Regions from separate parts of the Blautia luti genome, predicted to be linked through region 1. Evidence: predicted binding sites of a transcription regulator. Region 1 holds the regulator's gene; the other holds the start of a gene.

Region 1 (15,274 bases):
GGAACCCTGGTGCTGATATCACAGGCAAACTCATAAGAGAAACGCCCGGAAAGTTCTCCCATCTCATCCATACTGATAAACTCATCCCCGTCTCTTCCGATCAGGGTAACCTCATCTCCCTTGCACACATCCGGAATATCTGTCACATCCACCATAAACTGGTCCATACAGATTCTTCCCAGGATCGGTGCTTTCTGTCCATGGATCAGTACCCATCCCTTATTGGAAAGCTGTCTCGGATAACCATCTGCATATCCTACCGGAACAGTTGCAACACGAAGTTTCCTGTCTGCTGCGAAAGTACCGCCGTAGCTGATGGCAGTTCCAGGTTCCACGTCTTTCACATAAGTTACATGGCTCTTCAGCTCCATTACCGGATCCAGCCTTACGATATCTGTCTCAACCTGGGCAGACGGATAAATACCATAGATGGTAATTCCCGCCCGGACAATGCTCAGATTCGCTTCAGGCACACGAATGATCCCTGCACTGTTGGAACAGTGATGTAAAGGGATCTCCACTCCCGCTTCTGCCACACGTCCGGAAAATTCCTGATATCGTTCCAGCTGCACCATGGCAGGACTTCTGTCGTATTCATCAGCCCTTGCAAAATGAGTAAACATTCCCTCAATCTCCAGATTCGGAAGTGCAGCGATCTTTCTGATCTCTTCCACGCTCTCCGGTATATCCGCAAAACCAATCCTGGTCATTCCCGTATCCAGTGCGATGTGAATATGTACTGTTTCTCCCTGACTGACAGCCTCTGCGGAAAGCTTTCTGGCTTCCTCATATTCGCAGACTGCAGGACGTATATGATTTCTCACAAGCTCCGGATAATATTCATCAAACACAATTCCCAGGATCAGGATCGGTTTCATCACACCTGCTTTTCGAAGAGCAAGTGCCTCTTCTGCAGTAGCTGTGGCAAATCCCCATATATAATCATAATTCTGGATCAGATGAGCGATCTGAACAGCCCCATGTCCATAGGCATTCGCTTTGACTACCGCGATCATTTTTGTATCCTGCGCAATGTTCTTTCTCATCTCGTGGAAATTATGTTCCACTGCATCCAAGGAAATCACTGCTTTCACTCTGTTACATTTTTCCATCATCCATGTCGTCCTTTATTCTCAGTATTTCCGGTAAAAACCGGATAATGTCCCTTGCGGTCATTCCTCTTTTTCCACATACTTCTGCTGCCCTGTCTCCTGCAAGTCCGTGAACAAAAACTCCCAGCGCTGCAAGCTGTACCGGAGGAATCTTTTTCTCTGCTGAGAGATACATGCAAAGCACTCCCGCCAGCACACCGCTTAACACATCGCCGCTTCCTGCAGTGGCAAGCCCGGCATTCCCGGACAGGTTCAGATAGGTTTCCCCTGAAGGCCCGGCAGTTACTGTACAGGCATCCTTCAGAACACAGACAGTACCTGTTTCTTTTGCATATTCATATGCGGTTTCCATCAATGCATCCTGGATATCACTGATCATTGTTTTATTCAGGCGGCTCATTTCCCCGATATGAGGAGTCAGGATCACATTCTCACCCAGATATTTCTTCCATTCATCATGGACTGAGAGAAGATTCAGGCCGTCTGCATCCAGGATCACCGGTCTGCCGCATTCTGCTGCATGGGATAAAAACCACTGTGCGCGTTCTCTGCTCCGGCCGGATACTCCAAGTCCGGGACCGATCACCAGAACATCACACCAGTTCAGCATCTGTCTGTTCTGCTCTTCATTAAACTCGCAGGATACCATCGCCTCCGGGAGCAAAGTCTGCAGAGAGATTCGATTCTCCTCCACAGTCTGGATCTTCACCATTCCCGCCGAACATTTAAATGCCGCTGCAGCACTTAAATAAGCAGCGCCGCACATCTCCGGTGATCCCACTACCAGAAGGACCTTGCCAAAAGTCCCCTTATTTCCATAAGGCAGTCTGGGCGGCATCAAAGACAGATCCTCTTTTCCCAGATAATGTACCTGCAGTTTCTGTTTCGGCTCCGGATAGATTCCGATATCTGCAGTAATGATCTCTCCTCCCAGCATACGTCCCGGATAAAAACATAAACCTCTTTTCCGGAATGCAAAGGTTACCGTAAGATCTGCCCGAAATGCAGTTCCCATCTCAAATCCGGTATCTGCATTGACACCGGAGGGAATATCTACAGCCACTTTAAATGCATCTGCCTCGTTCAGTTCCCGGATCAGCCGGGCATAGCTGCCTTCCACAGGACGGGCCAACCCAACCCCGAAGATGGCATCTACTATAGTAGTATATTCATCAGTTCTTAAGTTATGCTCCTGTAAAACACCATAGTATCTGGCTGCCTTTAACTGACATTTCGTTTCTTCTGTCATCCGCTCTTCTTTTCCCGCCAGATAAAAACAGGTTTCTATCCCGGCCAGATGCAGAAGCCTGGCAATTGCCAGCCCGTCTCCACCATTATTTCCGCTTCCGCAAACTACCAGGATTCTTTCCCTGCTTCCATTTTTCAGCCGCTTTCTGAGCTCTTCTGCAGTCTTTAATGCAGCTCTTTCCATCAGCACCAGTGACGGGATTCCTGCTGTTTCGATGGTATTTCGATCCAGTGCTTTCATTTCACAGGCAGTTACGATCTCCCTCATTTTCTCACCTCTCATTGCATAAACCCCAATTTATATGTAAGTATACACCCTTTTTCACCAAAAGAAAAGCTGTGATCGGATAAGATCACAGCTTCTTCGCTGTCATTGTGTTACTGTTCACTTCGTTCTCAGCACCAATTATTCCATAGCTTCATGCTCTTTTCGATACTCGCTGAGATTGTAGGACAAGGTCATAAGGCTCTCAGACAGATGTACATTCTCTACCATAACGTCCTCTGGTGCATCCAAATCAATATGTGCGAAATTCCAGATTGCTTTAATACCGTTTTCAATGAGGATCTTCGCCATTTCCTTTGCTTTGTTCTTCGGAAGAGTGAGCACCGCAATTTCTACCTCATTCTCCTTCAGAAACAAAGGCAGGTCACTGAGCATCTGAACCTCAATCCCGCGTACTGCAATTCCTTCCAGTACAGGATTTACATCAAAAATACCAACCAGTTTAAATCCCCGTTTCTCAAAATCTACATAATTCGCCAGTGCCTGTCCCAAATTACCCGCACCCAGGATAATCATAGGATGCACTGTGTCCAGACCCAGTATCTTACCGATTTCCGTATATAAATAACGTACATTATAACCATAACCCTGCTGACCAAAACCGCCGAAATTATTTAAATCCTGACGAATCTGGGAAGCTGTCACATGCATTTTCTTACTGAGATCATTGGAAGAAATTCTCTCTACATTCTCTTCCATCAATTCACCAAGATAACGGTAATAGCGAGGCAGACGTTTGATGACCGCTTTTGAAATCTCCTTAGCTTCCACAAATTTTCCCTCCTTATTTATCTATGTCAATTATACCGAAATGTTATTTTATTGTCAAATTGATTTTGTACCTTTTAAACAATTCCTGCATATATTTTTTATGAATTTTCGATTTATGCTTTTAAAAGCCTCCGGATTCCGTTATAATGGTATGCGGTTCGCAATATTTCAAGAAAAATAATTACTATATCGGAGGAATTTGTATGATCTTATCATGTCAGAACATCTGCAAATCCTTTGGCGAAAAGGTGATCCTTCAGGATGCCAGTTTCCATATAGAAGACAGAGAAAAAGCCGCACTCATCGGCAATAACGGAGCCGGTAAAACTACCCTGCTCCGTATTATCATGCACGAGCTTTCCCCTGATTCCGGCAATGTGGTACTCGCCAAAGATAAAAATATCGGGTATCTTGCCCAGTATCAGGATATCCACGGCCACCATACTATCTACGAGGAGCTGATCTCCACCAAGCAGCACATCATCGACATGGAGAATCGTCTGCGCAGCATGGAACAGGAAATGAAATCAGCCACAGGCGAGGCTCTGGACAGCCTGATGAATACCTACACCAGACTCAGCCATCAGTTTGAACTGGAAAACGGATATGCTTATAAAAGTGAGATTATGGGAGTATTAAAAGGCCTCGGCTTCACAGAAGAAGATTTTCCACGCCAGATCGAAACTCTTTCCGGCGGCCAGAAAACCCGTGTAGCGCTGGGCAAACTTTTGCTTTCCAGCCCGGATATCCTTCTCCTGGATGAGCCTACCAACCATCTGGACATGGAGAGTATTTCCTGGCTTGAAACCTATCTGCTCAACTACCCGGGAGCTGTATTTATCGTTTCCCACGATCGTTATTTTCTGGACAAAGTTGTAACAAAAGTCGTGGAGATCGAGACCGGTACCATGCGCATGTACAGCGGCAATTATTCTGCCTATGCCTTGAAAAAAGCCCAGCTTCGTGATGCCCAGTACAAGGCTTACCTGAATCAGCAGCGGGAGATCAAACATCAGGAAGCCGTAATTACCAAGCTGAAATCCTTTAACCGTGAGAAATCCATCAAACGTGCTGAGAGCCGTGAAAAAATGCTGGATAAGATCCAGCGTATTGAGAAGCCCCAGGAGATCCAGAATCAGATGCGTATCTCCTTAGAGCCCAGATACGTCAGCGGAAATGATGTTCTTAATGTAGAAGAACTTTCCAAATCTTTCCCGGGACAGACCCTTTTCTCCAATATTTCTTTCGAGATCAAACGTGGTGAACGGGTAGCGCTGATTGGAAATAACGGTACCGGAAAAACCACTATGCTGAAGATCATCAATGGTCTGATAAATGCAGACTCCGGCAGATTTTCCCTTGGTTCCAAAGTACAGATCGGTTATTATGACCAGGAACATCACGTCCTGCACATGGAAAAGACCATTTTCCAGGAAATTGCCGATACCTATCCTACTCTTACAGAAACTGAAATCCGAAACATGCTGGCAGCTTTCCTGTTTACAGGCGACGACGTCTTCAAACTGATCTCTGCATTGTCCGGTGGTGAACGAGGCCGCGTATCACTGGCGAAGCTGATGCTTTCGGAAGCCAACTTCCTGATTCTGGATGAGCCTACCAACCACCTGGATATCGCTTCCAAAGAAATCCTGGAAGAAGCCCTGAACAGCTATACAGGCACTGTATTGTATGTTTCCCATGACCGTTACTTCATCAATCAGACCGCAACCCGTATTCTGGATCTGACCAACCAGGCCATTGTAAATTACATAGGTGACTATGATTATTACCTGGAGAAGAAAGAAGAACTTACAGAGAAATATGCTCCGGCAGCAGCCCAGGCTGTGGCAGAGGCAAAGCAGGCATCTGATAATAAGCTGTCCTGGCAGCAGCAGAAAGAGGAACAGGCCCGTCAGCGTAAACGGGAAAATGAATTAAAAAAAATCGAAGCCCGCATCGAAGAACTGGAAACCAGGGACAAAGAAATTGATGAGACCATGGTTCTTCCTGATATCTGCACCAATGTTGCTGAATGTGCCAAACTCAGCAAAGAAAAAGCTGCTGTTATAGAAGAACTGGAAACTTTGTATGAAAAATGGGAAGAACTTGCATAATATGCAGGTTCTTCCCATTTTTTCTTTTTACTTTTTTATTTTATTAGTGAAATGTCTGTCCAAACAACTTACAGCAGTGTATCCAGTTTCTCTCTGATAGCCAGGATAAACTGCTCACTGTTTAACACGGTTACATCCTTCAAAGTGGTGATCAGTGCCAGATCCTTGGTCATCTTTCCCTCTTCAATGGTACTTAATGTTGCTTTCTCAAGCTTATCTGCGAATTCCATCAGTTCCCTGTTTCCGTCCAGTTCTCCACGTTTTCTGAGAGCACCTGTCCATGCGAAGATCGTCGCAACAGAGTTTGTGGATGTCTCCTCACCTTTCAGATGACGATAGTAATGTCTCTGTACCGTTCCATGAGCTGCCTCATATTCATAATAACCCTGGGGTGATACCAGCACAGAAGTCATCATAGCCAGAGAACCAAATGCAGAGGAAACCATATCACTCATAACATCTCCGTCATAATTCTTACATGCCCAGATAAATCCCCCTTCTGCTTTCATCACACGGGCCACAATATCGTCGATCAGGCTGTAGAAATACTCAATTCCTGCTGCTTCAAATTTTTCTTTGAATTCATTTTCATAGATTGTTGCAAAAATTTCTTTAAAGCGTCCGTCATAAATCTTGGAAATAGTATCTTTACCGCCAAACCAAATGCTCTGCTTCGTATCCAGTGCATAATTAAAGCAGCATCTTGCGAAACTGGAAATAGAATCATCCAGATTATGCATTCCCTGAAGAACCCCGGCACTGTCATAATGATGGATCAGTTCTTTCTTTTCTTCTCCGTTCTCGCCCTTAAATAAGAGATAGGCATCCCCTGGTCCGTCGATATACATCTCTGTATTCTTATACACATCGCCGTATGCATGACGGGCAATGGTGATAGGCTTTTTCCAGTTTTTGACACATGGTTCGATTCCTTTTACCACGATAGGAGCACGGAATACAGTACCGTCCAGGATCGCACGGATCGTACCATTCGGGCTCTTGTACATTTTCTTTAGGGTATACTCTTCCATTCTTGCCTTATTCGGTGTAATAGTGGCACATTTAACAGCTACCCCGTATTTCTTTGTAGCCTCTGCTGCATCAACAGTTACCTGGTCATCGGTCTCATTTCTGTATTCCAGGCCAAGGTCATAATACTCTGTGTTCAAATCAATATATGGAAGAAGAAGTTCCTCTTTAATGATCTTCCAGAGGATTCTGGTCATCTCATCTCCGTCCATTTCCACAAGTGGTGTCTGCATCTGAATTTTTTTCATATATGTCCTCCTCTTTGGCTATTGGCTCATTTGAATATTATTGTATCTGAAATCCTCTGGTTCGTCAATGCTTTTGCACATTAAAGTGATAATTTTTTCACAGTTTCATAAAACGCTCCAGATCCAGTTCCCCCCAGCCCTGAAGATTCTTGGGCAGTCCCATATCCCTGGCGCTTTCTTTCAGCTTCATCTTTATTTCCAGATTTGTAAGGGCTGGATTTTTTTCCAGCATCAGTGCTGCTGCACCGGAAACCAGCGGTGTAGACATAGATGTGCCGCTTTTGACCCCATAAGGAAAGTCCACTCCAGGGGCGCAGGCACGTATTTTGCTGCCCGGTGCCACCAGGTCAGGTTTACATACACATTCAAACGTAGGACCCCTTCCGGAAATAGCCGATCTGCCTGTGAGCAGATCACTGGATCCTACGGTAATGATCTTACGGCTGCTTCCCGGTGCCGTAACACTTCCCGGCCTGGGACCCTGATTTCCCGCTGCTGCTACTACCACCAGTCCCTGATCCCATAATTTTTCTACCCCGTCTATCAGGATTTTGTGGTCCATTTTCGTCCTGCAGGTTGTTCCCACCGAAATGTTAACAATCCGGATCCCGTATTTTTTTCTGTTTTTCAATATCCATTCAATAGCCTGCAGTACATCCTCTTTTCTGCCGTTTCCAAGCCCATCCAGCACTTTCAGGGCAATAAATCCGCATCCCGGTGCAATTCCCCTGATCCGTCCCCTCGATGCTGTTCCGTCTCCTCCTATAATGCCGCACACATGGGTACCGTGGGAATTGTCATCATAAGGCTGTTTCTGCCCTCTCACGAAATCCCGGAATACCCAGATCCGCCCTGCAAAGTCTATATGAGGAAACAGGCCTGTATCCATAACACAGACACCGATCCCCTTCCCTGTATATTCTGCATCAGACAAATTTCCCATAAAACCTCCGGATAAAAAGCAGCAAGTTCTTACTCTAATTTATTCGGGTTCTTCATCTTTTGTTATCTCCCGGTATTTTTTCACATAAACTGTATAAAGTGTTTCTGATCTGTACATACTGGAACTATCGTTTCAACAGGGAGGTAAACCTATATGATCGCATTGATGATCCTTATCTTCTTTTTACTGCAGGGTTTCATCCTGCTCTGCTGTGCAGCCGCCGGCAACGACGCCGCCTCACAGGAGATCTCCGACCAGGAACAGCTGGAATTCATACAGGCGTGGAAAGAGAAGAATGCAAAGAAAAAAGGTGGGCATTCTGTGTGAATGCATCGCCTTTTTCATTTACTCTTATTCAGCTGTTTTTACTTCATCAGAAATAATTGAGAAGTAGCAGTGATCTTCTAACGCAACTTTGATAATTTTGTTTTCTTTATCAATACTGATCGGATCAATAATTGTCCATTTTTCCTTCATTGACCTGCTTAAATGCATCGGCAACCTCAGGAGCTTTTGTCTCTAAAGAAAAAAGACGCTGCCCTAACGGGCAACGTCTGCGTCAGATAACTGGAATCCTTCTCTGACTTTCTTCATTAATACTTTTGCTTTATCCACAGTTGTCTGGTCCGGAACCATGACATAAGCTTTCGCACTCATGGAATATGGCTTCTGAGTATCTCCTGTTCCATTTACACTGTAGGATAATACCTGCCAGCTGCCACCTTCATCCAGCTGCTTACGAACCAGAGAAGCGATCAGATCATATGGAATATTGGTTTCGAAGCATCCGTCCAGGCTGTCCATAACTGACAGATAATTTTTCAGGAAAGACGGCTGTGTTACTTTATCTACAACTCCCTGAATTACTGCCATCTGGTTACGTCCTCTCTGACGGTCCCCTTCTTTAAACGCATAACGTTCACGGCTGAACACCAGTGCCTGTTCTCCGTTTACGTGATTCTCGCCTTTGTTAAAATGATATCCTGTTTCATTTTGTGAATCAAAATCGTAATCAGAATTTAGGGTAATACCGCCCAGAGCATCAATAATCTTGATAAATCCGCCGAAATTCAGACGGAAATAATAATTAATATTGATGTCATACAGCATATCCAGAGTATCCATGCTGACATTAACTCCATAAATACCTGCATGAGTTAATTTATCCGGCACACCATTGGAAATAGATAACGGTACAAAATAATCTCTTGGTGTGGATATCATCAGGATCTGCTTGGTTCTGGCATTGATCGTAAGAATAATGTTAACGTCACTGCGGCTTGAAGAAGTCATTGCCCCTCTTGTATCAATTCCGCTTACGTAAACAGTATAAACCTCATCGGTTACTCCATCTTCATTTGCAGTTTTCTGGTCTGATGACTGTGCACTGCTGTCTGATGTTTCTGTGCTGTTCTGAGCAGACGCATCTTTTCTCTGTACCAGAGATTCTACCTGGAGCGATGCGATCTGACGTATCTGAGAAGAAAATGAACTGTAATTGTCCATCTCATCCAGCACATCCAGATATGCCCTGTTCAACACAATTGCTCCGCAGGTGCCATTATTCAGACTGTCTGCCAGTGAGGTCAGACCATCGTACTCATTGATCTGTATATCATTTCCGATTTGGTTGTAAATCTGATCCAGCGCACTGTCTGTATTATCCCTGTCCAGTTCTCCCATAATACCAAATGTATAGGAAGACGCATCTGACAGACTCTGTGCTGCATCATCCTGTTTTACATATACATTTACTTCAGTTGTTTCTTTATTCACACCGGTAATATTCCCCAGTGCTGAAACAGTCTTATAAATATAAAAGCTGCCTATTCCAAGAACCGACGCAACTATTATAGCAAGTACAACACCAATAGCAAACCGCACGTTCTTTCTTATTTTTCTTACCAGCACATATATGAGCAACAGCATGATCAGCAGCACTACTGCAATAATGCCAATATACTTTACTGAAATAAGTTTCGTATAAAAAAGCAGCACCATAAATGCAAGTTCAAGAACAAACATGATCACAGAAATAATAATTCCTGGCAGTCTGTCCTGTTTCTTTGATTTTACTCTCATCTTTTACCCTTTCAGGATCTTATCCATGAATCTTTATTCAACTACTACTGTAAGTTCTGCATTATTAGATGCATTTCCATCTGTATCAACTACGCAGAACGTACATGTGTATGTACCTGCTGCTGCCGTATTCACCTCACCATTAATCTGTACCCTGCGCCACAGTTCATAAGTATCATCTTTGTCATCTTTAATTTCTTTTACATAAGAAAGCAGATTCAGAGAAGTACCTACCGGTACTTTCACATAATAATCTGTAAGATATACCTTTGGATTCTGTGCAGGCATGGCATCTGCTGCACTTTCCTGCTGCTTAGCAGCTGCTGCCGCCTCATCAGATGCAGCTGGTGTCAGTTCAGGTGTCGGTGTCAGATTCTCTTCTTCTGTCTGAGTCTGAGCATCTGAAGGCGCTTCTCCTGTCTCCACATCTTCGACCGGCACAGATGTTGGCTCTGCCTGAGCAGTTCCATCTTCATTGTCAGAAGTTTTCTGTGAATTGGTATTCTTTTTCATTTCATCAGGATTCACCTGCATATCACGTTTAAACTTCGCAATATTGTTAGCGCTGTCCTTAGCTACATATGTTACAACAACATTGGAATCATCAACTTCATAAACAGATTCTACAGTAAGAGATGAGGTAACATCACCATCTTTATCATCTGTTGCCATCATACCTTTCAGAAGATCCGTATCGCTCATGGACGGATCATATTCATTTTCTGCCTGATCAGTACACTTGATCTCCGGTGCCTGACTGTCTGACTCCTGTCTGATATACACCAGACCTCCTCCCAGTCCAATACAGGCTACAAGCATAATTACAATCCATTTCTTTGCCATAACAGCTGCTCCTTACTGAGTTTTTTCATTCTCTTTTCCGTATTTACCGTATTTACCGTAATATTTACCGTATTTACCATAATAATGTCCATAATGTCCCTGTTTACTCATGTCTACTTTATTCAGGATCACTCCCAGGATCGGGCAGTTGCATTTCGACAGCTGTTCCTTTACTTCCTGTGCAAACCGGTAGCTGATTGCTCCTGACTCCATAACCATAATAGAACCATCACATTCATCGGCAATAACGGCACTGTCAATTACACTTCCCAGCGGCGGAGTATCTACGATCACATAGTCGTATACTTTCTTAACAGCTGTCAGGACGCGTTTAAAGTATTCCCCTCCAAGAAGTTCGGCAGGGTTCGGCGGTATCTTTCCGGCATAAATAATATGAAATCTCGGAATATTCGTGGAATAAATAACATTTTCAATGGTTTCCTGATGAGACAGCAGATGTGACAATCCCTTTACCTCACCATCTACTTCTGTTCTTCCCACGAGCACGGATTTACGAAGGTCCGCATCGATCATCAGTACCTTTTTCCCGGAATCAGCCAGAGACAGGGCAAGATTCAGAGAAACTGTACTCTTTCCCTCATTAGGGGTACAACTCGTGACTGCAATTACCTTTTTCTCTTCTCCGCAGAAAAGGAGATTCGTACGCAAAGATTTATAAGATTCATTGGCACTGTAATCCAGTTCCGGACGATATATATTGACTTCTTTCATGATTTACCTTCTTCCTTTACTCCTTTTTTGCTTCTTATGTTTCTTCTTGTTCTTATTTTTGCGATCTGCTTCAGACATAGGGATCGTTCCCAGTGTACTTAATCCAAGATATCGTTCTACATCTTCCTGAGTCTTGATCGTATCATTAGACAGATAAGTGATCAGAATGATCGCTATTGCAATGGCAACTCCGGCAATGCCTCCTACCATACCATTCTTTTTAACACTTGGGCTGATCTTGTTTTCCGGAATATTGGCAGTTTCTACCACATTTACAGCATCAATATCCATTACATTCTTAATATGGTTTGCTGCCACATCACGGATCGCATTGGCAATCTCACATGCCACATATGGATCTGCATCACGTACGGAAATTGAAAGGATTCGGGTATCTGTTGCAGAATCTACTGTCATTTTGCTTAAAAGCTGCTCATGTGTCATATCAAGATTCAGCTGGGTGATAACTCCTTCTGTAACTGTACGGCTTTTGATCAGTTCTGCATAGTCTTTCGTCAGTGACAAACTGGTCTGCATATCCTGGCTGGTCAGAGTATTACTGTCCTGTTTGCTCAGCACATACATTTTGGTTGTTGACTGATACTGTGGGGTGATGAATAAAATCGTTGCTGCAACAACCGCAAGAGCAGCCACTGCACCGGCAAGAATGATCACCCAGATCTTGTCCAGCAGAACGTGGAATAACTCCAGTACATCGATTTCAATTTCGTCATTGTTTTGCAAATTCTGTTGTTCCATTTTGCTCTATCTTTCCTTCCTTTTTTTCGCATCCGCCAGAATCTTCCGGGGATTTTCTATAAATAAATGGTCAGCATATGCTTCATCCATTTTTTTTGATACGTAATTGTAAGCTTCACCGATTCTGGATACACGGCTTGTCAGATTGTGACAGTCTGACCCTACAAAATGCACCAGGTCATATTTCATTAGCTTTTTACAGTATCTTTTGGTTCCGAATCCTTCTTTACCTATGATACTGTCTGCGTTGATCTGCATATAAGCACCCATATCTACCAGTTCTTCTACGAAGTCAATATCAGAGCGGGTTGCCTCATATCTCTCAATATGTGCAGCTATTGGTTTATAACCGCTGGCCAGCAGACTGTACAGACGTTCCTTTATGTAAGACGCCTCTGAGCTTCCTCCAAATTCTGCCAGAACGTATCTGGAACCTGCCATCGAAGTAATCTCTCCTTCCCGCAGCATCCGAACCATCTCCATATTGGCATGAAATTCACATCCAAGATAAATATTAAAATCATCACCGATTTCTGCTGCCGCCTGCTGTACAAGTTTAAACTGTTCTCTGACCTTACTCAAAGGTGTCTCGAACATTCGAAACCGGAAATGAGGAGTTGCAATGATATTCCGAACTCCCTGATCATATTCCATACGCAACAGCTTCTTTGTTTCTTCATAATTAGCTGAACCATCATCCACTCCTGGTACTATGTGACAATGTATGTCATAAATACCTTCTCTGGACATATTCTATCACTCCTCCTTTGTTATGCTTTATACATAGCTGAATTTCTCGTTCAGACAGCTATGTTAACATACCATCTTTAAGATTAAAACATTTTTATATACAATTGTCAAGATATTCCCCTTCAATTTATGGCAATTTTCCCGATAATTCTACAAGATTACTTACTTGCCAAACACGCTCTAAAGCTTTTTTATCCTGGTATTCAGTTATAAACAAAAACAGGCAGGTTTTCCATACCTGCCTGTTTTTTCACTGTTATTCAACTGTAACACTTTTCGCCAGATTTCGCGGTTTATCTACATCCAGGCCCTTGGCTACACTGACATAGTATCCCAGCAGCTGCAGCGGGACCACTGCCAGCGAAGTGGTGAAATGAGGATCTGTCTTCGGAATATAGACTGTGAAATCAGCTGTATCTTCTATATTATAGTGTCCAAATGTGGTCAGTCCCATAAGATATGCCCCACGGCTCTTGCATTCTACCAGATTAGAGACGGTTTTCTCATACAGATGATCCTGGGTCAGCACACCGATCACCAGAGTTCCATCCTCAATCAGGGAAATGGTTCCATGTTTCAGTTCTCCGGCAGCATATGCTTCTGTATGCACATAGCTGACTTCCTTCATCTTCAGGCTGCCTTCCATACTGATGGCATAGTCAATTCCCCTTCCTATGAAGAACGCATCTCTGGCATTGGCCTGTTTCGCTGCAAACCACTGAATCCTTTCTTTATCATCCTCTATGATCTTTCTGATCTTGTCCGGAAGGATCTGCAGTTCTCTGATCAGCTCCTCATATTTTTCTTCGGAGATTGTTCCTTTTACTTTGGCAAACTGTATTGCCAGCACATAGGTAGCTACCAGCTGGGTACTGTATGCCTTCGTGGTAGCTACGGAGATTTCCGGACCTGCCAGAGTATAGAATACATTGTCTGCCTCTCTTGCAATAGAGGAACCTACCACATTAACAATTCCCAGTGTGCGAAGTCCCTTTTCCTTAGACTCTCTTAATGCAGCCAGACTGTCCGCGGTCTCGCCGGACTGACTTACAATGATCACCAGTCCTTTAGGATCCAGGATCGGATTTCTGTAACGGAATTCTGATGCCAGCTCTACACGCACCGGAATTCTTGCCAGATCTTCAAATACATACTGTGCTGCCATGCCTACATGATACGCAGAACCACAGGCAACAATATAAATCTGGCTGATATCCCTGATGTCTTCATCTGTAAGCCCAACATCTGACAGGTCAATCGCACCTTCTCTGATCACGGAATTCAGCGTATCCTTTACAGCTTTCGGCTGTTCATGGATCTCTTTGATCATAAAATGCTCAAATCCTGCTTTCTCAGCAGCCTCTGCATCCCATTCGATCGTCTTGGCTTCTTTCTGGATTTCATCTCCATCCAGGTTATAGAAAGTGATCTCTCCCTTTCTCACACGGGCCATTTCCAGGTTTCCGATATAATAAACATTTCTGGTATATTTCAGGATTGCCGGAACATCCGATGCAATATAGGATTCTCCATCCTCTACTCCCAGGATCATCGGGCTGTCTTTACGTGCCACATAGATTTCTCCCGGATAATCCTTAAACATGATCGCCAGTGCATAGGAACCGCGAATACGTACTATGGCATGGTTGATGGCATCTACCGGAGTGCCCAGATACTTCTTATAATAATAGTCCACCAGTTTCACTGCCACCTCTGTATCTGTAGATGAATAAAATGTATATCCCTTACGGATCAGCTTCTCCTTCAGTTCCTGGTAGTTTTCAATAATGCCGTTATGAACAGCAACCACATTCCCATCATCACTCATATGAGGATGTGCATTCAGTTCGGACGGTTCTCCATGAGTCGCCCATCTGGTATGACCGATTCCACAGGTTCCAGGAACAGATTCTCCATCATTGGTCTTATCTGCAAGAACTTTCAGTCTGCCCTTCGCCTTAATAATATCTGTTTCTCCGTCACCGTCACGGACTGCCAGTCCCGCTGAATCATACCCTCTGTATTCCAGTTTCGAAAGTCCATATAAAAGAACAGGCGCTGCCTGATGATTACCGGTATATCCAACAATTCCACACATTGTCAAATCCTCCCTTATTTTTTATCGTGTCCCATTGTACCATGGTATGCATTTTATAGCAAGGAAATCACCTGATCCAGTATTCTCTGTTTATTTGAAAATACTTTCAATTCTGTTATATTTCTCTTTCATACAAAATCTGGTGTGGAATTCAACTGCCGGATCTTTCTGAAAAATATCTATTACAGTAAGACAGCGCAGTACCCGGAAATCCCTATAATTTCCCGAATACTGCGCTGTCATTTCTCTTCTTATCATT
Region 2 (15,274 bases), 410 kb from region 1:
TTACAACGGCTACTCTTCTTGTTTCACGGATACCGTGGTCATTTACCTGTTTATCCTCATAGGAAATTGCTCCATATGGGCAGACATTTGCACATGTAGAACATCCGTTACATAACAGTTCATCGGATTTTGCTGTACATGGGTTGGTTGTCAGTTTATCTTTGGCAAGAAGGCCGATTGCCTTAACTGCTGCTGCGCCAGCCTGTGCAACTGTCTCCGGAATATCTTTCGGTCCCTGGCATACACCGGAAAGGAAGATACCTGCTGTAGGAGATTCTACAGGACGGAGTTTTGCATGGGCTTCTGTGAGGAAGTTGTTTGTATCAATACTTGCTGTAAGCATAGTAGCGATTTTACGAACATCCGGGTTCGGTTCAATGGCTGTTGCAAGAACGACCATATCTGCTTTCTTAAGGATTTGTTTGTTGTCGATCAGGTCAGATCCCTGTACAAGAAGGCTTCCGTCCGGCTGTGGAATAACTTTTCCTACCTGGCCTTTGATGTAGTTTACGCCGTACTGTTCTACGGCTCTTCTGTAGAACTCATCGAAGTTTTTACCTGGAGTACGGACATCAATATAGAATACGGTTACATTTGTATCCGGATATTTATCACGGATCAGCATTGCATGTTTTGCTGTGTACATACAGCAGATCTTGGAGCAATATGGTTTTCCTCTGTCGTCGGAGCAACGGCTTCCAACACACTGGATGAATACCAGTTCCTTCGGAGCTTTTCCATCGGAAAGACGCTCTAAGTGTCCTTTTGTAGGACCTGCTGCGTTCATGATACGTTCCAGTTCCAGGGATGTGATAACATCTTTACTCTGGCTGTACGCATATTCATCATATTTGTCAAGTTTGATGGTATCAAAACCTGTAGCAACTACGATTGCACCGTATTTCTGTGTTACGATCTCATCCTGCTGATCGTAATCAATGGCTCCTGCCTGACATACTTTGGAGCAGACACCACATTTTCCTGTTTTAAATTTCAGACAGTTCTCACGGTCGATAACCGGAACATTCGGGATTGCCTGTGCAAATGGAGTGTAAATAGCAGTTCTGTTATTTAATCCTCTGTTAAATTCGTTCGGAATCTTCTTGGACGGACATTTTTCCTGGCAGACACCGCAGCCTGTACATTTGTCCATATTTACACTTCTTGCTTTCTTTCTGATATCAACGGTGAAATCACCTACGAAACCGCTGACATGTTCTACTTCACTGTATGTATAAATATTGATCTTCTCATGTGCTGCTGCCTCTACCATCTTAGGTGTGAGGATACATGCAGAACAGTCAAGTGTCGGGAATGTTTTATCAAGCTGTGACATTCTTCCACCGATACTTGGAGTCTTCTCTACGATATCTACTTCATATCCTGCATCTGCGATATCCAGGGCTGTCTGGATTCCGGCAATACCGCCGCCGATGATCAGGGCTCTCTTTGTAACACGGCTCTCTCCTGGCTGAAGAGGTGTGTTTAAGTTTACTTTTGCGATTGCTGCCCTGGCAAGGATCACGGCCTTCTTTGTAGCCTCTTCCATATCCTTGTGGATCCAGGAACAATGCTCACGGATATTTGCAATCTCCACCATGTATGGATTCAGGCCAGCTCTTTCAGCTGCTTTTCTGAATGTTGCCTCATGCATACGTGGAGAGCATGAACAGACAACAACGCCTGTCAGGTTTTTCTCTTTAATGGCTTCCTGAATTTTAGCCTGGCCTGCTTCTGAGCACATGTACTGGTAGTCTTCTGCATGAACGACACCCGGCTCTTTGGCAGCTAATTCAACAACTTTTTTTACATCTACCGTAGCGGCGATATTACTTCCGCAATGACAGACAAATACACCAATTCTCTGCACGCTGGCTTACCTCCTGTATCTTCTGAATGCACTTACCAAAAGCTGCTGTGGCAGTTCCGGATCAAGAAGCTGTGGTATCTCATCTGCTTTCAGATAATCGCCACCTTTTTCACGGACAACTAACTGTCTTGCTGCATCGATGATCTTTCCCGGTTTTACATCTCTTGGACAACGCTCTACACAGGCGAAGCAGGAAAGGCATTTCCAGAGAGACTTTGAATTGACAAGTGCTTCGATATCTTCATTTACAACATAGGATACAAACTGATGTGGCTTGATATCCATTTCATTGAAAGATGGGCAGGTAGCAGAACATTTTCCACATTTCATACATTTCAGCGGATTGGTTCCGGAGATCTCTTTGATCTTTTCTGCTGCTGAATGCTGGTTTCTCATTTTGCCACCTCCTCTTTTACTCCGAGGGCTTCTGCAAGGAGCTCTGTGAAATAATATACAGGCAGTTCGCTGGAAGCGTTTTTATTTAAATTATATTTACACAATGGACAGGCTGTGATCAGCATATCTGCGCCAAAGCCTTTCGCACTGTCTTCGATTTTCTGACACATGTTCTGAGACATATCTTTTTCTTTCAGAGAAATGTAACCGCCGCAGCATTCATTTCTGTATGGATAGATTACCGGTTCTGCCCCAAGTGCACGGATGAAATCTTCCATGATTGTCGGATTCTCAGGATCATCGAAAGCCATGATCTTGCCCGGACGTAATAAGAGACATCCGTAATATGCTCCGATCTTCTTTCCTGTAAGCGGGTTTACTACTTTCTCTTTCAGCTTGTCAAAGCCAACTCTGTCGCGAAGCACTTCCAGATAATGGAGTACTGTTGTCTCGCCAGCATAAGGCTCGTCAAGCTGCATGTAATTATTTGCTCTGGTGCGGATATCTTCCACATTCTTCATGTCGTCATTGACACGTTTGATCACGTGATGACAGGCAGAACAGATTGTCACCAGATCCTGGCCTTTTTCTTTGGCCTGATTAAGAGCACGTACGGAAGAAAGTTTCGTAGCAATCTCGTCAGTTCCCAGAGGATAAACGCCTCCGCAGCACTGCCAGTCTTCGATCTCTTCCAGTTCAAACCCAAGTGCTCTGGCGCTGGCTCTGGCATACTCGTCCAGATCTTTCGCCTTGTTTCTCAGGGTACAACCCGGATAATAACTGTACTTCATACTTAACATTATCCTTTCTTAGTTGTTCAGGTAAATTCATGTTGCTTAAAATATAGATATTAATAGTTTGTTTACAGCAGTTAGTATCTGCTAATCTTTGTCTTTTTTTTAACGATAAATAGACAAAAATATAAAATCAAGACTAATACGTTACTTTTTATATCTTTTTTGAGACATAGAAAATAAAAGAGTTCGCACACCCTTCCTCCGCAATTAAAGGAGTGTATCAGCTCGACTTCCGCGATTTATTATAGCATATTGACAACATTTTAACAAGAGGTTTTTGATATTTTTTTACATCAACACCGCTGTTTTTTCTCTCTGATCTAAATTAATTTTATTCAAACAGATAAAGTTATCCGCTTTTTCTGTTTACTTACAACCAGATTTCCGGTTCCGGGATCTGATCCTGTATTCTATATCCATGTCAGTCAAAGTTCCTATGCCTCCGCTGCATAGAGGAACTTTGGCTAATGAATAAAAAGGAGTAAACAGTAGCTTTTTTTTGTCCAGAGGGGCAGGCGCGTTCCCTGCTCCTTCGGATTCGTTGTTTTATTTATTAATTAAGGTCAATCTGAGCAATAATTTCTTTCAGTGCATCTGCACTCTTCTGAAGCTGTTCGATCTCAGCTTTGTTCATTCTCATTGGTACTTTACCCTGTACACCGTTTGGTCCTACCAGTGTCAGTGTGCTTAAGCATACATCTTCGATTCCGTACTCTCCATGCATCATGGTAGATACTGTGGAAATAGATTCTGAAGAAGATACAAGTAAGCTGCAGAGCTTGCATACAGAGGAAGATACTGCATAGAAAGTTGCACCTTTCTTGGAAATAATCTCACCGCCGGACTTCTGTACATACTGAAGCATTGCTTCTTTGTCGATCGGCTCGATATCTTTTCCCAGTTTCTTTTCCAGTTCATAGTACTCATCTACGCTTACGCCTGAGATATAAGCACCTGTCCACGGGATAAAGGATGTATCGCCATGTTCACCAAATACATAAGCATGAATGTTGCTCTGTGCGATCTGGAAATGTTCGGAAATTCCGCAGCGCAGACGCGCAGAATCAAGGATGGTACCGGAACCAAGAATCTGGTTCTCCGGAAGTCCGGAAATCTTTGTAAATACATAAGTCATGATATCAACCGGGTTGCTTACGATCAGGTAAATAGCATTTGGAGCTGCTTTTACGATCTCCGGTGTGATGGACTTCAGGATATTTACGTTTGTCTGTGTAAGCTCCAGTCTTGTCTGTCCTGGCTTACGTGCAATACCGGATGTGATGATAACGATGTCGGAATCTTTGGCATCTTCGTAATCTCCGGCAATGATAGAGATAGGATCTCTGAAGCAGGTTCCCTGGATGATATCCAGAACTTCGCCTTCTGCTTTCTTCTTGTTGATATCGATCAGAACGAGTTCAGAAGCGATATCCTGGCTTGATAAAGTGTACGCGATGGTGGATCCGACGCTGCCGGCTCCAATGATAGTAATTTTACTGCTCATAATCTTAATACTCCTTTTCTCCTAACAAAATTGACGTCTTAATGATAACACATTGTCAAAAAATTGACAAGAGCTTTTGTATAGAAACCTGAACAATTTTTAAACTCAAATTTTTGTTTTGGAGCATAAAATTGTTTGTGAGTTTGATATAATTTTCACATTTTTTGAGCAGCCAGGAGCTATAATCATCTGTTTTGACATCTGTCAGGTACAGTATCTGAACCCTTTGTCAGTCAGAATACGTGCAAAGATCAGTCCCAGTGGCAATGCGGCAATAATCAGGATTGCAGATGCAAACCAGGATGCAGCTACCGATAATGACATGATTCCAAGATTATAAAATCCTCTGTACAAATACAGACCCGGAACCATGATGACGATTGACGGAACTGTTACAGATATCCTTGGATATCCAACTTTGTTTTTCAGCAGAGACGCCAGAAGTCCTGCAGTAAGTGCACCGATAAATGCGGCTGCTGCAGGAGGAATATTGGCAAGATCCACCAACTCCAGTCTCAGAGTATTGGCAACTGCTCCTATTCCTGCTGCTGCAACTGCCAGACGCACCGGGCTGTTAAACATAATGGAGAATCCAAATACTCCGCAAAAGCTGGCAAGAATCCGGAATAAGATCCATTGTTCTGTAGACAATGACAGTTTCATAAAATCTACAGGTTTCAGATGCAGGATCAGAGCCATGATCCACGCTGACATAGTTGCTACCAGAATAATGATCAGAGCATACATCAGACGTTCCATTCCGGAACGCATATCCAGTTTGGCAAGGTCAATACCACTGGTAATGAATGGAAATCCCGGTATGATGAAGAGCATGGCGCAGATATATCCGGCTTCATGCTGAACAGAAATCCCAAACAGTATTTCTCCGAGTTTGAGCATACCTGCATATGCAAAACATGCCAGGGATACAGAGGATACAATACATAAGAATAATGTAAAATGATGTTTTGTCAGTTTACAGCGCAGGTAGTTTCCGATCCCTGCACCCACAAATGCACAGAACATCTCGATGGGACCGCCTCCCAGCAGAAAGGTAAATCCACAGCATGCGATTGCTGCTGCAAGTCCCAATGCAGGCGGGGAATAGAGACCATGTGTTTTTTCAATATTATCAAGGAAAGTATGCAACTGTTCTCCTGACATATGTTTTCCTTCTTTTTCAAAATTCCGGATAAAATGTTCTAGGCGGTTTAACTTCAGAGTATTTACTCCTGTATTAGTCAGACACAGAGACTGGGTAAAGCCACTTTCTCCGTCATAGCATGTATATTCAATGGACATCAGGCCAATATCTGCTGTACATGTAATACCAAGCGCTTCTGCCAGTGTATTCATGGAACTCCTTACTCTCCATGCTCCGGTACCGCATGAGAGAAACATGATCCCCACACGGCCGATAATGGATGCTTTCTCTGCGATGCTGGCATCTGAAACGGGTATATTTTCCCCGTTTTCGTCTGTATATTCATGCCAGGCAACATCCATATGATTCTTTTTGATCACTTCCTGTGGCATTTTCTCACTTCCTCATTTCCATATGTTTTAGAGCTGCAAGCTGTCATTTCCTGCTTTCTTCATCATTTTTTCCCTACAGGCCAGTACAATTCCGTCAACCTCGTCTAAATGCTGGAGCATTTTTTTCTCAAATTCATGGATGGGAAGGAGAATGCCAATCTCATCATATGGTTTATCCGGACTCTCTTTTTTCAATCCGGTTTCCTGTCCATAATATACCATCGCTCGCGGAGCTTCTTCCTGGATCTTCTGGAAGGCATCCCATACAACAGCATATGCCTGTGCTTCGGTCAGACCCAGTTTACAGGTATCTGGCAATGCATAGAGCGCCAGGACGCCACGTTTGCGATTGTCTTTCTCTTCTGTGATGTTCAGACCTTCTGTATAGGTTCGGACAAGATCATATCCGTCTGCAAGGTACAGGGCTGATCTTGGGGCGCATTCATGGTTCTTATAGGTTTCTTTAAATTTCGCATATTCTCTGGCTGAGACTTTTTCTCCAGGAAGAAGTTCTCCTGAAGCATCTGTGAGAAGAACCGGATTCTCACCTGCTTTTCCATGGAATTTCTTCGGGATCAGATAAGCCTCCCTCAACAGATCAAACATACTCCTTCCACACAGTTCCAACAGTAATGCACTGATGTCACCATTCTGATATGCGTGAAACAGCACCTGCAGGAAATGATCTCTGTCGTTATCTGTCAAACGATGATCATCATCTATATGGTCATAAAAAACTCCTCTTAATCGTCCGGATGCTTCCGGTGAAGCCAGAATTTTAGAAAAAATTGCTTCCACTGCTTCTTCTCTTGGCAAAACTGTACTCATAATTAACTTCCCCTTTCCGATAATGTTCGATTCTTTTTCTCGGTTCTCATTATAGTCTCGCTTTTCACAGTGTCAACATGAAAAGAGGGGAGTTTCTGATATCAATTTTGCATACATGTAAGATAAAAATTATATAGAAACAAAATGAGACTGTTGAAAAATGACGATTTTTACGTCGTCATTTTTCTAACAGTCCCATAAAGCGTCATACCCTAAAGCCCCCGTTTTTATTTTATGTGGGTTATTTTGCTCCTAAAGACGGATAGATAATATTTTACTGCTGGATCCTGCCACAGCTTTTCCGTTTATCTTCGCATAAGGTATTACTTTATAATACCAGGTCTTTCCTGAAGCCGCCTTTTTATCTGTATATTTTACTGTTTTTGCACTGGTGATTGTTGCTATCTTGCTGTATTTTCCATTCTTTGATGAAGCGCGGTATACATAATAACCGGATACTCCGGATGTGTTTGACCAGTTAAGCTGTACATTGAATGTTCCTGATTTTTTAACTGATTTCAGAGTACAGCCTGCTACTTTGATCTTAAATGTTTTCTTTATACTTCCGGTATAGCTTCCTTTTCCTTTGATTGTAATAGCAGCTGTTCCTGGATTTTTATTATTACTGTAGGAAAGAGTATAATCAGTACCCTCTGTCAGATAAGAGTTCCCATCTGAAACCGTAACTGCCGGTTTGATCGTTTTGCCTGTATAAGAACAGGATGTCTTTGACAGGGTTACTGTACAGCTGGAAATTTTGGCTGATTTCGGCTTGATCGTAAATGTTTCTTTATCCACATCCATTCGACTTCCCTGGGCTGCAATATAATAAACGGAATTCGGCTTTAGCACTTTTATTCCTTTACCGCCTCCGAGAGTTCCTGCCCATTGTGTTTTTCCCTTACCGACCTCATAGACAAATGTCATAAAAGTTAATGGTTTGGCGGTAATTACATATCTTGTGGCACTTCCTGTGACGAAACGGAAAGCATCTGCCTGGGCGCTTGATTCATCGGATTTACTGACAGGAGTTGTTATCGTACCGCTGCCTTTTAAAGTTGGAGATGCTGATACCTTTTTCAGGACTGCACCCTTTGATATTTTTACTTCTACATCAGAACCTTCATAGCTGAAATACAGATCATAGGTACCATATCCGCCCTTTCCTGAAGATTTAACATAAGGAATCAGAGCCTGGCCATATTTGTTTTCTGCATAGGTGGGAAGGATTTCTGTCTGACCATTGCTGTAAGTAACTTTTACTTTACCACCGTATTTCGAATAGAGTCTGTATTTACCGGAGTTCCATGTGATACCTGAGTTTCCCCAGATATAATAATTTTTGGAGTATGGTTTTTCCACAATCTTTACAGATGTTATACTTTGAACCTGTTCTACTTTATAATTCAAAGAGGTGACTTTATCTGTCTCATACAGTTTATATGACAGGTAATATACCTCTCCTTTTTTTACTTTGTATTTCGACATTCCCATTCCGGAATAATTTTCACTGGTGATTCTGGAAACAGGAGAATATTTAGAGTCATACAGGTTAAAACTATATCCATTTCCCCAGTCAAACCCAGAGGTGTTAGATGTAAATGTATAAGTGCCTGATTTTTTCGGAATAAATTTGGCGCAGGCGTATTTACCGGACACCTTTACTTTGCGGGAATATTTTCCTGTTCCTGAAGAATTCAAAACCGGAAGTGTATCGCCGACCGGCACGATCGCAAGTTTTACAGAAGCTGCATTCTCATTATTGCGATCTGTTACCCGCAATGTATATTCTCCCACTGCCAGTGGTTTGCTGACTTCTCCGTCTTCATTCCACTCAAGTTCTTTATCCCCCTTCCAGACAGAACACTTGTACATGTTTCCGTCTGAATCTTCGAGAAACTGTTCATCATATGCAGTAAGCGTCAGATCTTCTGTTTCATCCTCGAAATTAGTAACCCTTATCTTCAATCCGCGCAGATCAAAATCTGAAGCCTGACGTGCCTCGATTCCATACATATATTCTGTCTTATACGGAGCTTCCAGAATTTCAATTTGGGAATCCTCATCATCGTCACCTGCCTCCGCTTCTGCATCTGTCAGATTCTCAGCAGGCGGTTCTCCCTTTTCTTCTTCCGGCGCAGTGAATTCTTCCTGCTCTTCTTCCGGTGCACCTGGAATTTCCTCTGCTGTTATCTCATCTTCCTCGGGTACATCATGAATTTCTTCTGCGTCAGTACTTTCTGTACTGTCCTCACCTGTCCAAAAGGACTCTTCACTTTCTGTTCCGCTTGAAAATTCTGCACCGCAAACCGGCAATGCCACAGTACTGCCGACTACAGAGACCGCCAGTACAACTGCCAGCATTTTCTTCTTCATCATAGTTTCTGCCTCCTGTTTCGTTTATTATTTTATTACTATCTTTTTTACTGCACTGTATGTACCAGTGAGCTTTTTGCCTTTTATTTTTCCGTAAGGTACTACTTTGTAATAGTATTTTTTATTCTTTTTTACACTTTTGTCCGTATATTTTAAAGTATTGCCACGGGCGACTGCTTTGATCTTGCTGAATTTACCATTGGCACTGGTGGAGCGGTAAATATAGTAACCGACAGCTCCGGTGGTTTTTTTCCAGTTTATCACTGCCTTATGGCTTTTCAGTGAAAGAGAGATCACTGTGGTAAGTTTTCCGGATAATCCTTTTTTGTTATAACTGCTGTATGTTTTCTTTCTCTTTACAGTCTTATATGCTTTTACTGTGTAAGTATATTTATAACCGGCTTTTACTTTGGTATCTTTGTAGGAAGTCCCTTTTGTTGTTTTTATGGGAGTCCACTTGCCGGAATCTGTCTTTCTGTATATCTGATAGCCACTGGCACCGGATACTTTTTTCCAGGTAAAAGTAATGGAATTATTTGATACAGTAAGCTTGGACAATTTCGGTGCAGATGGTTTGGGAATCGGAGTAGCAGTTGGTATAACTGGTGTTTCCTCTTTCACAACAGTTACCTTTATCTCTTTGAACAGGTCACGATTTTCTGCGCTGGCTACCCTGGCGGTTGTTTCTCCGGCTGCCATCCCCTCCACTACACCATCTGAATTAATCTTTGCAATGGTATCATCTGCAGATGACCAGATGATGTTCTTTGTTGTTGCATTGTCCGGTAAAATCTGTGCATTGATCAGTACTTTTTCTCCGACTTTCAGATTAACAGCATCTGTGTCTGTTTTTATCTCAGCAACTTCAATATATTCTGTTTTTTCCGGCTGTGCAGTATATTCTTCTTTTACATTTCCTTTCTCATCAAGAAGTTTACAGGATGGTTTTTCTTCTGCAATATTGGTAATCTCTATGGTACTTCCTTTAGAGATTGGAATGTCGTCGGTTTCTTTTCTTTCTGCAGTACCATCTGCACCGATATCTGTGACATAGTATTCAACCTTTCCCATGTCTGTTGCAATACACTTCAGTGTATATCCGCTGTCCTGAGGCAAATTGATGATTTTTACATAATCCTGATCCAGTGGATGATACATGACATTATAATAGATATCACCTACATTTCCAGAGCTCTCCTGGCCGTCATATACAGTCAGGACTTTATTACCCGATTTATCGTATACTTCTACATTAACCGGACAGGAAATAACAGAATTGGAATATTTCCCCAATACTCCGCTTGATTTCAGGCATTTTTCTATAGCTTCCAGAGTTGAAGTAACCTGAAGGGAATAGGTGTATTCTTTTTTGCTGGATCTTTTCATTATATCCAGATATTTCCGTACACTGGTTTCTCCTGCTGTTCTTGATTTCATCAGCATGTAAAATGCAAATATTGTTCTCTTTGCATAATAATTTTTATCAGAGATCCCGGACTGCTGGTACATTCTTTTGTTATACTGCATCCAGTTACTCAGGTAGTATCCGATATATGCCACACAGCGCATGTTATCTACCTGTTTCTGCGTGTCTCCTGTGTTAAAAAGAATGTTGGCAAGACCTGTGCTGTATTTATATGATGTATAGATCACTGTGCCCAGCGGAAGGGCTGAGGCTACTGATGTCAGCATGGACTCCAGGGCTACATCACTCAATTCATCAAAGGCTGCATTTGACAAATACATCATCTGATCTTCATATGTTCCGTGGATCACACCATACAGTTCTTTTGCTGCTTCACATATGGGATCGTATTCGCAGTTATTTTTCAGGTACAGGAGCATTTCCGAGTACATTTCATCGGCTTTTGCCAGGGCTACGATGTCATAGTATCTTTTGATTGTGTCTGTGCCGACTTTTATGATGCTGAGTCCATTGCTGATAAGATCCATACCATTGGAAAGTGTTTTGGCGAAATTTTTCGATGAGGAAAAGCTTTTAATACATTTGATAACTTTTGAGTCTGCGGCAAAGTGCCCGACATTCTGGAGATAGTCAGCCAGATCGTCATATTTTTTATCAACAAAGAAGGCAGACAGAGTATCTTCTGTGCATACTGAGGCTAATTTCTTTATTTCGTCATTACTTAATCCATACGCAGCCGCATAAGCCCAGTCGCCTTGTTTGAAAGTATCCAGATAAATTTTGACAAATTTCTTCATTGTTTCTGCCTGTGAGAGATCCAGGACAGTTCCTGAATATGAGTCCAGCAATGCGATCAGAACTTCCCTTGCCTGATTCTGACTGGTTTCACCGGCAAATATCTGTTTCCATCCGTCTTTCCCACGGAAATACATGTTTGACATTGTTTCTACTACGCGGTCAATAAAACTGTCATCCCATTGTGCAACCAGCATGGAATTCATGAAGTTTCCATCTCTTGTAAGATATGCCATAGCACTGGCTGTTCCTTCGTCCTGTATCCAGCGGTTGAGATTTTCTGTGTAATCGTAATCCTCGTATTCCGGGATATATTCTCCCAGACTCTGGAATGGGATGTTTTGTCCGGAAGCGTAAGTTTCCGCATAGGAGCCGGCGTAGCCGTAGATGGTGAGAAGACGGCATTCGTCAAACGCAAGGCTGGAGATGCTTGTTACTGTTGGGTAGAGTGTAATGCTTTCAAGCTTCCGGCAGTACTGGAACGCTTCATAACCGATCTTTTTCAGCTGTCTTCCTCCGGTTACTTCTGTCAGGCTTCCACAGTACTGGAATGCATAATCCCCGATCTCCGTTACGCTATCTGGGATCTCTATCTTTTTCAGACTTGAACAGCTACTAAATGCACTTCTTCCTATCGTCTTCACCACATAATTATTAATCTTCTCCGGAATTTTTACCGTGGATTCAGATCCAATATATTTAATAATAGTGGCTTGCTGACCGGAAACTGTATATTTGTAGTTTCCGTATGTAAGTTCAGTATCTGTACTATATGCAGAAACCTGATTTTCATCCGATGAATCGTTTTCATTTTGATCATCTGTGAAAATGTTTTCCACAGGCTCTTCTTCCGGAGAAATAAGTTCCGGGACAGTCTGAGGTGTTTCCTCTGCAGTTTCCACATCTTTCTCTGGTTCTCCATCTGAAAAATCATCTGTCGATTCTCCGCTTTCTGACATTTCAGTACCAGAATCACTGAAAATATCCGCCGCTTCTCCAGCATAAACTGGCAACGACTGACAACTTACTGCCATAGTCAATATAACAGCCAGCAATTTTTTCTTCATACTCTTCTCTCCTCTACCGTTTCATATTTTATAGTTTTATTTTACTACAAAATTTTCCATTTGTCTTATCTGTTTTTTTATATACATCTATATCCAATAAAATATCAATAACGCAAAAAAGCCTGAAGTTTACTTCAAGGGCCTTCTGCGGTCAGTTCTTTAGATCTGACAATATTTCTCTTAATTTACTTCCATAATTTTCTCCGGCAGCCCAGCCGCTGCCATAGGGATTTTCCTGGATTTCCAGCCATTCTACATAAGGAGCTGTTTCCCTTGTTACATATCCAAAACGTTCATCTATACATTCCTGATTCAGGTCATCTGAAGACGCATAGGCTTTTAAATGCTGAACCTGTGCACGGATGCCTGTTCTTACATTTGCAAAGGCAATGCTACTAACTCCGTCCCCAGTGGTTCTTACTTACAGCTATATTTTTATTTCTGTTTTCATCCATAAGAGTCAGAATTCCGCTGCCTCAGCTACAATATGGAATTTTGACTGATGAATAAAAAAGGAGTAAACAGTAACTTTTTTATTCAGAGGAGCAGCGCGTTCTCCACTCCCCTGAATCCATTCTCTTATTTATTAATTAAGGTCAATCTGAGCAATAATTTCTTTCAGTGCATCCGCACTCTTCTGAAGCTGTTCGATCTCAGCTTTGTTCATTCTCATCGGTACTTTACCCTGTACACCGTTTGGTCCGACAAGTGTCAGTGTACTTAAGCATACGTCCTCGATTCCGTACTCTCCATGCATCATGGTAGATACTGTGGAAATAGATTCTGAAGAAGATACAAGTAAGCTGCAGAGCTTGCATACAGAGGAAGATACTGCATAGAAAGTTGCACCTTTCTTGGAAATGATCTCACCGCCGGACTTCTGTACATACTGAAGCATTGCTTCTTTGTCGATCGGCTCGATATCTTTTCCCAGTTTCTTCTCCAGTTCATAGTACTCATCTACGCTTACGCCTGAGATATAAGCACCTGTCCACGGGATAAAGGATGTATCGCCATGTTCACCAAATACATAAGCATGAATGTTGCTCTGTGCGATCTGGAAATGTTCGGAAATTCCGCAGCGCAGACGCGCAGAATCAAGGATGGTACCGGAACCAAGGATCTGGTTCTCCGGAAGTCCGGAAATCTTTGTAAATACATAAGTCATGATATCAACCGGGTTGCTTACGATCAGGTAAATAGCATTTGGAGCTGCTTTTACGATCTCCGGTGTGATGGACTTCAGGATATTTACGTTTGTCTGTGTAAGCTCCAGTCTTGTCTGTCCTAGCTTACGTGCAATACCGGATGTGATGATAACGATGTCGGAATCTTTGGCATCTTCGTAATCTCCGGCAATGATAGAGATAGGATCTCTGAAGCAGGTTCCCTGGATGATATCCAGAACTTCGCCTTCTGCTTTCTTTTTGTTGATATCGATCAGAACGAGTTCAGAAGCGATATCCTGGCTTGATAAAGTGTACGCGATGGTGGATCCGACGCTGCCGGCTCCAATGATAGTAATTTTACTGCTCATAATCTTAATACTCCTTTTCTCCTAACAAAATTGACGCCCTTAATGATAGCACATTGTCAACAAATTAACATGCAAATTACGCTCAAACGGAATGCCAGTTCCGCTACTGCGGAACGGCTATTCCATTTTTAACGGTACGAAGTACCGCTAGATGATATCATTCTGTTTCACGCATATTTATACCGTTCATTTCCAGACGATATGTATGATGTTTATCTGTGATTCGTGTAAGGCACGCATCAGCGTAGGTATTATCAGCAGACATATCAAACCATGTACTGACTGGAAACTGTGAGATGACTACAGTTGATTTTCTTCCATCCCTGGTGTCAAGGACTTCAAAAAGATCCCGGCATTTATCAAGATCGAGATCCATAAGGCCAAAATCATCGATCACAAGAAGATCCAGCTTGGTCAGCTTATTCAGGTAATCCAGATTTGTGGATTTGATACGTGCCTGTTCCATTTCGCTCATAAGAGTGTTCGCTTTTATATACTTTACACTCTTAGACTGCTTCATTGCAGTTACACAAAAAGCATTGATTAGATAAGTTTTTCCACTGGCAGAAGATCCTGTTACAATGAGATTCTTTCCTTCCTCTATCCAATGGCAGGTACTCAGTCGCTCTATTGTCTGGGTATCAAGCTGACGTTCTGGATGGTAAATAGTTTCGCAAGATCCGCCGCCGGGTATCGCAGATGCGCTTCTTTCATCAGACGATTAAAACGTTTCTCTGCCCGCGCCTGCCACTCTGCATCAACCATTGCTGTTATGCGTTCCATAAAAGTGTTCAGATCTGCATTAGGATCTTTCAACTGTTCTTCCAGGATATGTGCCATTTCTGGAACACGGAAACTCTTCAGACGCATAATCAGAGCCTGTTCCTGAGGTGTTAATGTAATGTCATGGGATGAACTCATTTGTATGCCTCCTTTCCACGGATGTTTGTATGGGAAGGAAGTTTTCCGGTTCCGTTTATAGCACTGCTGGAATGATTATTCTGAACCATGCTAAGTACTTTCTTGAAATAAGAATACTTGCAGGCATTGGCTTCTACGCATTTCTCAGCAGCCTCCTGAACCAGCCTGTGAGGAACATCTTTACAGGAATGGAGTACACCGGCACAGCTGTTGTATGCCTG

The links. The regulator Rex, encoded in region 1, represses fermentation and respiration genes when NADH is low (regulators of the CRP and FNR family bind a similar motif). The targets are predictions, from matches to a motif close to ATTGTTAANTANTTAACAAT.
Region 2: R8695_RS09700 (CoB--CoM heterodisulfide reductase iron-sulfur subunit B family protein) is a predicted target of Rex. The motif match lies at 3,315-3,334, and genes of this name have one in related genera.

Annotation. Positions count from the first base shown of each region.
Region 1 is NZ_AP028156.1:1,641,663-1,656,936, reverse strand. It holds gene alr (alanine racemase) at 1-1,112, opposite strand, end outside; gene R8695_RS07805 (NAD(P)H-hydrate dehydratase) at 1,099-2,643, opposite strand; gene R8695_RS07800 (redox-sensing transcriptional repressor Rex) at 2,767-3,417, opposite strand; gene abc-f (ribosomal protection-like ABC-F family protein) at 3,621-5,531, shown strand; gene R8695_RS07790 (NADP-dependent isocitrate dehydrogenase) at 5,600-6,808, opposite strand; gene R8695_RS07785 (S8 family peptidase) at 6,906-7,751, opposite strand; gene R8695_RS07780 (hypothetical protein) at 7,905-8,078, shown strand; gene R8695_RS07775 (hypothetical protein) at 8,103-8,228, opposite strand; gene R8695_RS07770 (LCP family protein) at 8,292-9,833, opposite strand; gene R8695_RS07765 (immunoglobulin-like domain-containing protein) at 9,867-10,676, opposite strand; gene R8695_RS07760 (polysaccharide biosynthesis tyrosine autokinase) at 10,689-11,408, opposite strand; gene R8695_RS07755 (YveK family protein) at 11,412-12,167, opposite strand; gene R8695_RS07750 (CpsB/CapC family capsule biosynthesis tyrosine phosphatase) at 12,174-12,917, opposite strand; gene glmS (glutamine--fructose-6-phosphate transaminase (isomerizing)) at 13,174-15,015, opposite strand; gene R8695_RS07740 (sugar phosphate nucleotidyltransferase) at 15,270-15,274, opposite strand, start outside.
Region 2 is NZ_AP028156.1:2,055,240-2,070,513, forward strand. It holds gene R8695_RS09690 (CoB--CoM heterodisulfide reductase iron-sulfur subunit A family protein) at 1-1,870, opposite strand, end outside; gene R8695_RS09695 (4Fe-4S dicluster domain-containing protein) at 1,877-2,266, opposite strand; gene R8695_RS09700 (CoB--CoM heterodisulfide reductase iron-sulfur subunit B family protein) at 2,263-3,057, opposite strand; gene R8695_RS09705 (L-lactate dehydrogenase) at 3,617-4,567, opposite strand; gene R8695_RS09710 (threonine/serine exporter family protein) at 4,772-6,103, opposite strand; gene R8695_RS09715 (DUF4866 domain-containing protein) at 6,131-6,931, opposite strand; gene R8695_RS09720 (hypothetical protein) at 7,184-9,310, opposite strand; gene R8695_RS09725 (leucine-rich repeat protein) at 9,335-12,595, opposite strand; gene R8695_RS09730 (L-lactate dehydrogenase) at 13,182-14,132, opposite strand; partial or broken gene R8695_RS09735 (ATP-binding protein) at 14,290-15,053, opposite strand; gene R8695_RS09745 (Mu transposase domain-containing protein) at 15,050-15,274, opposite strand, start outside.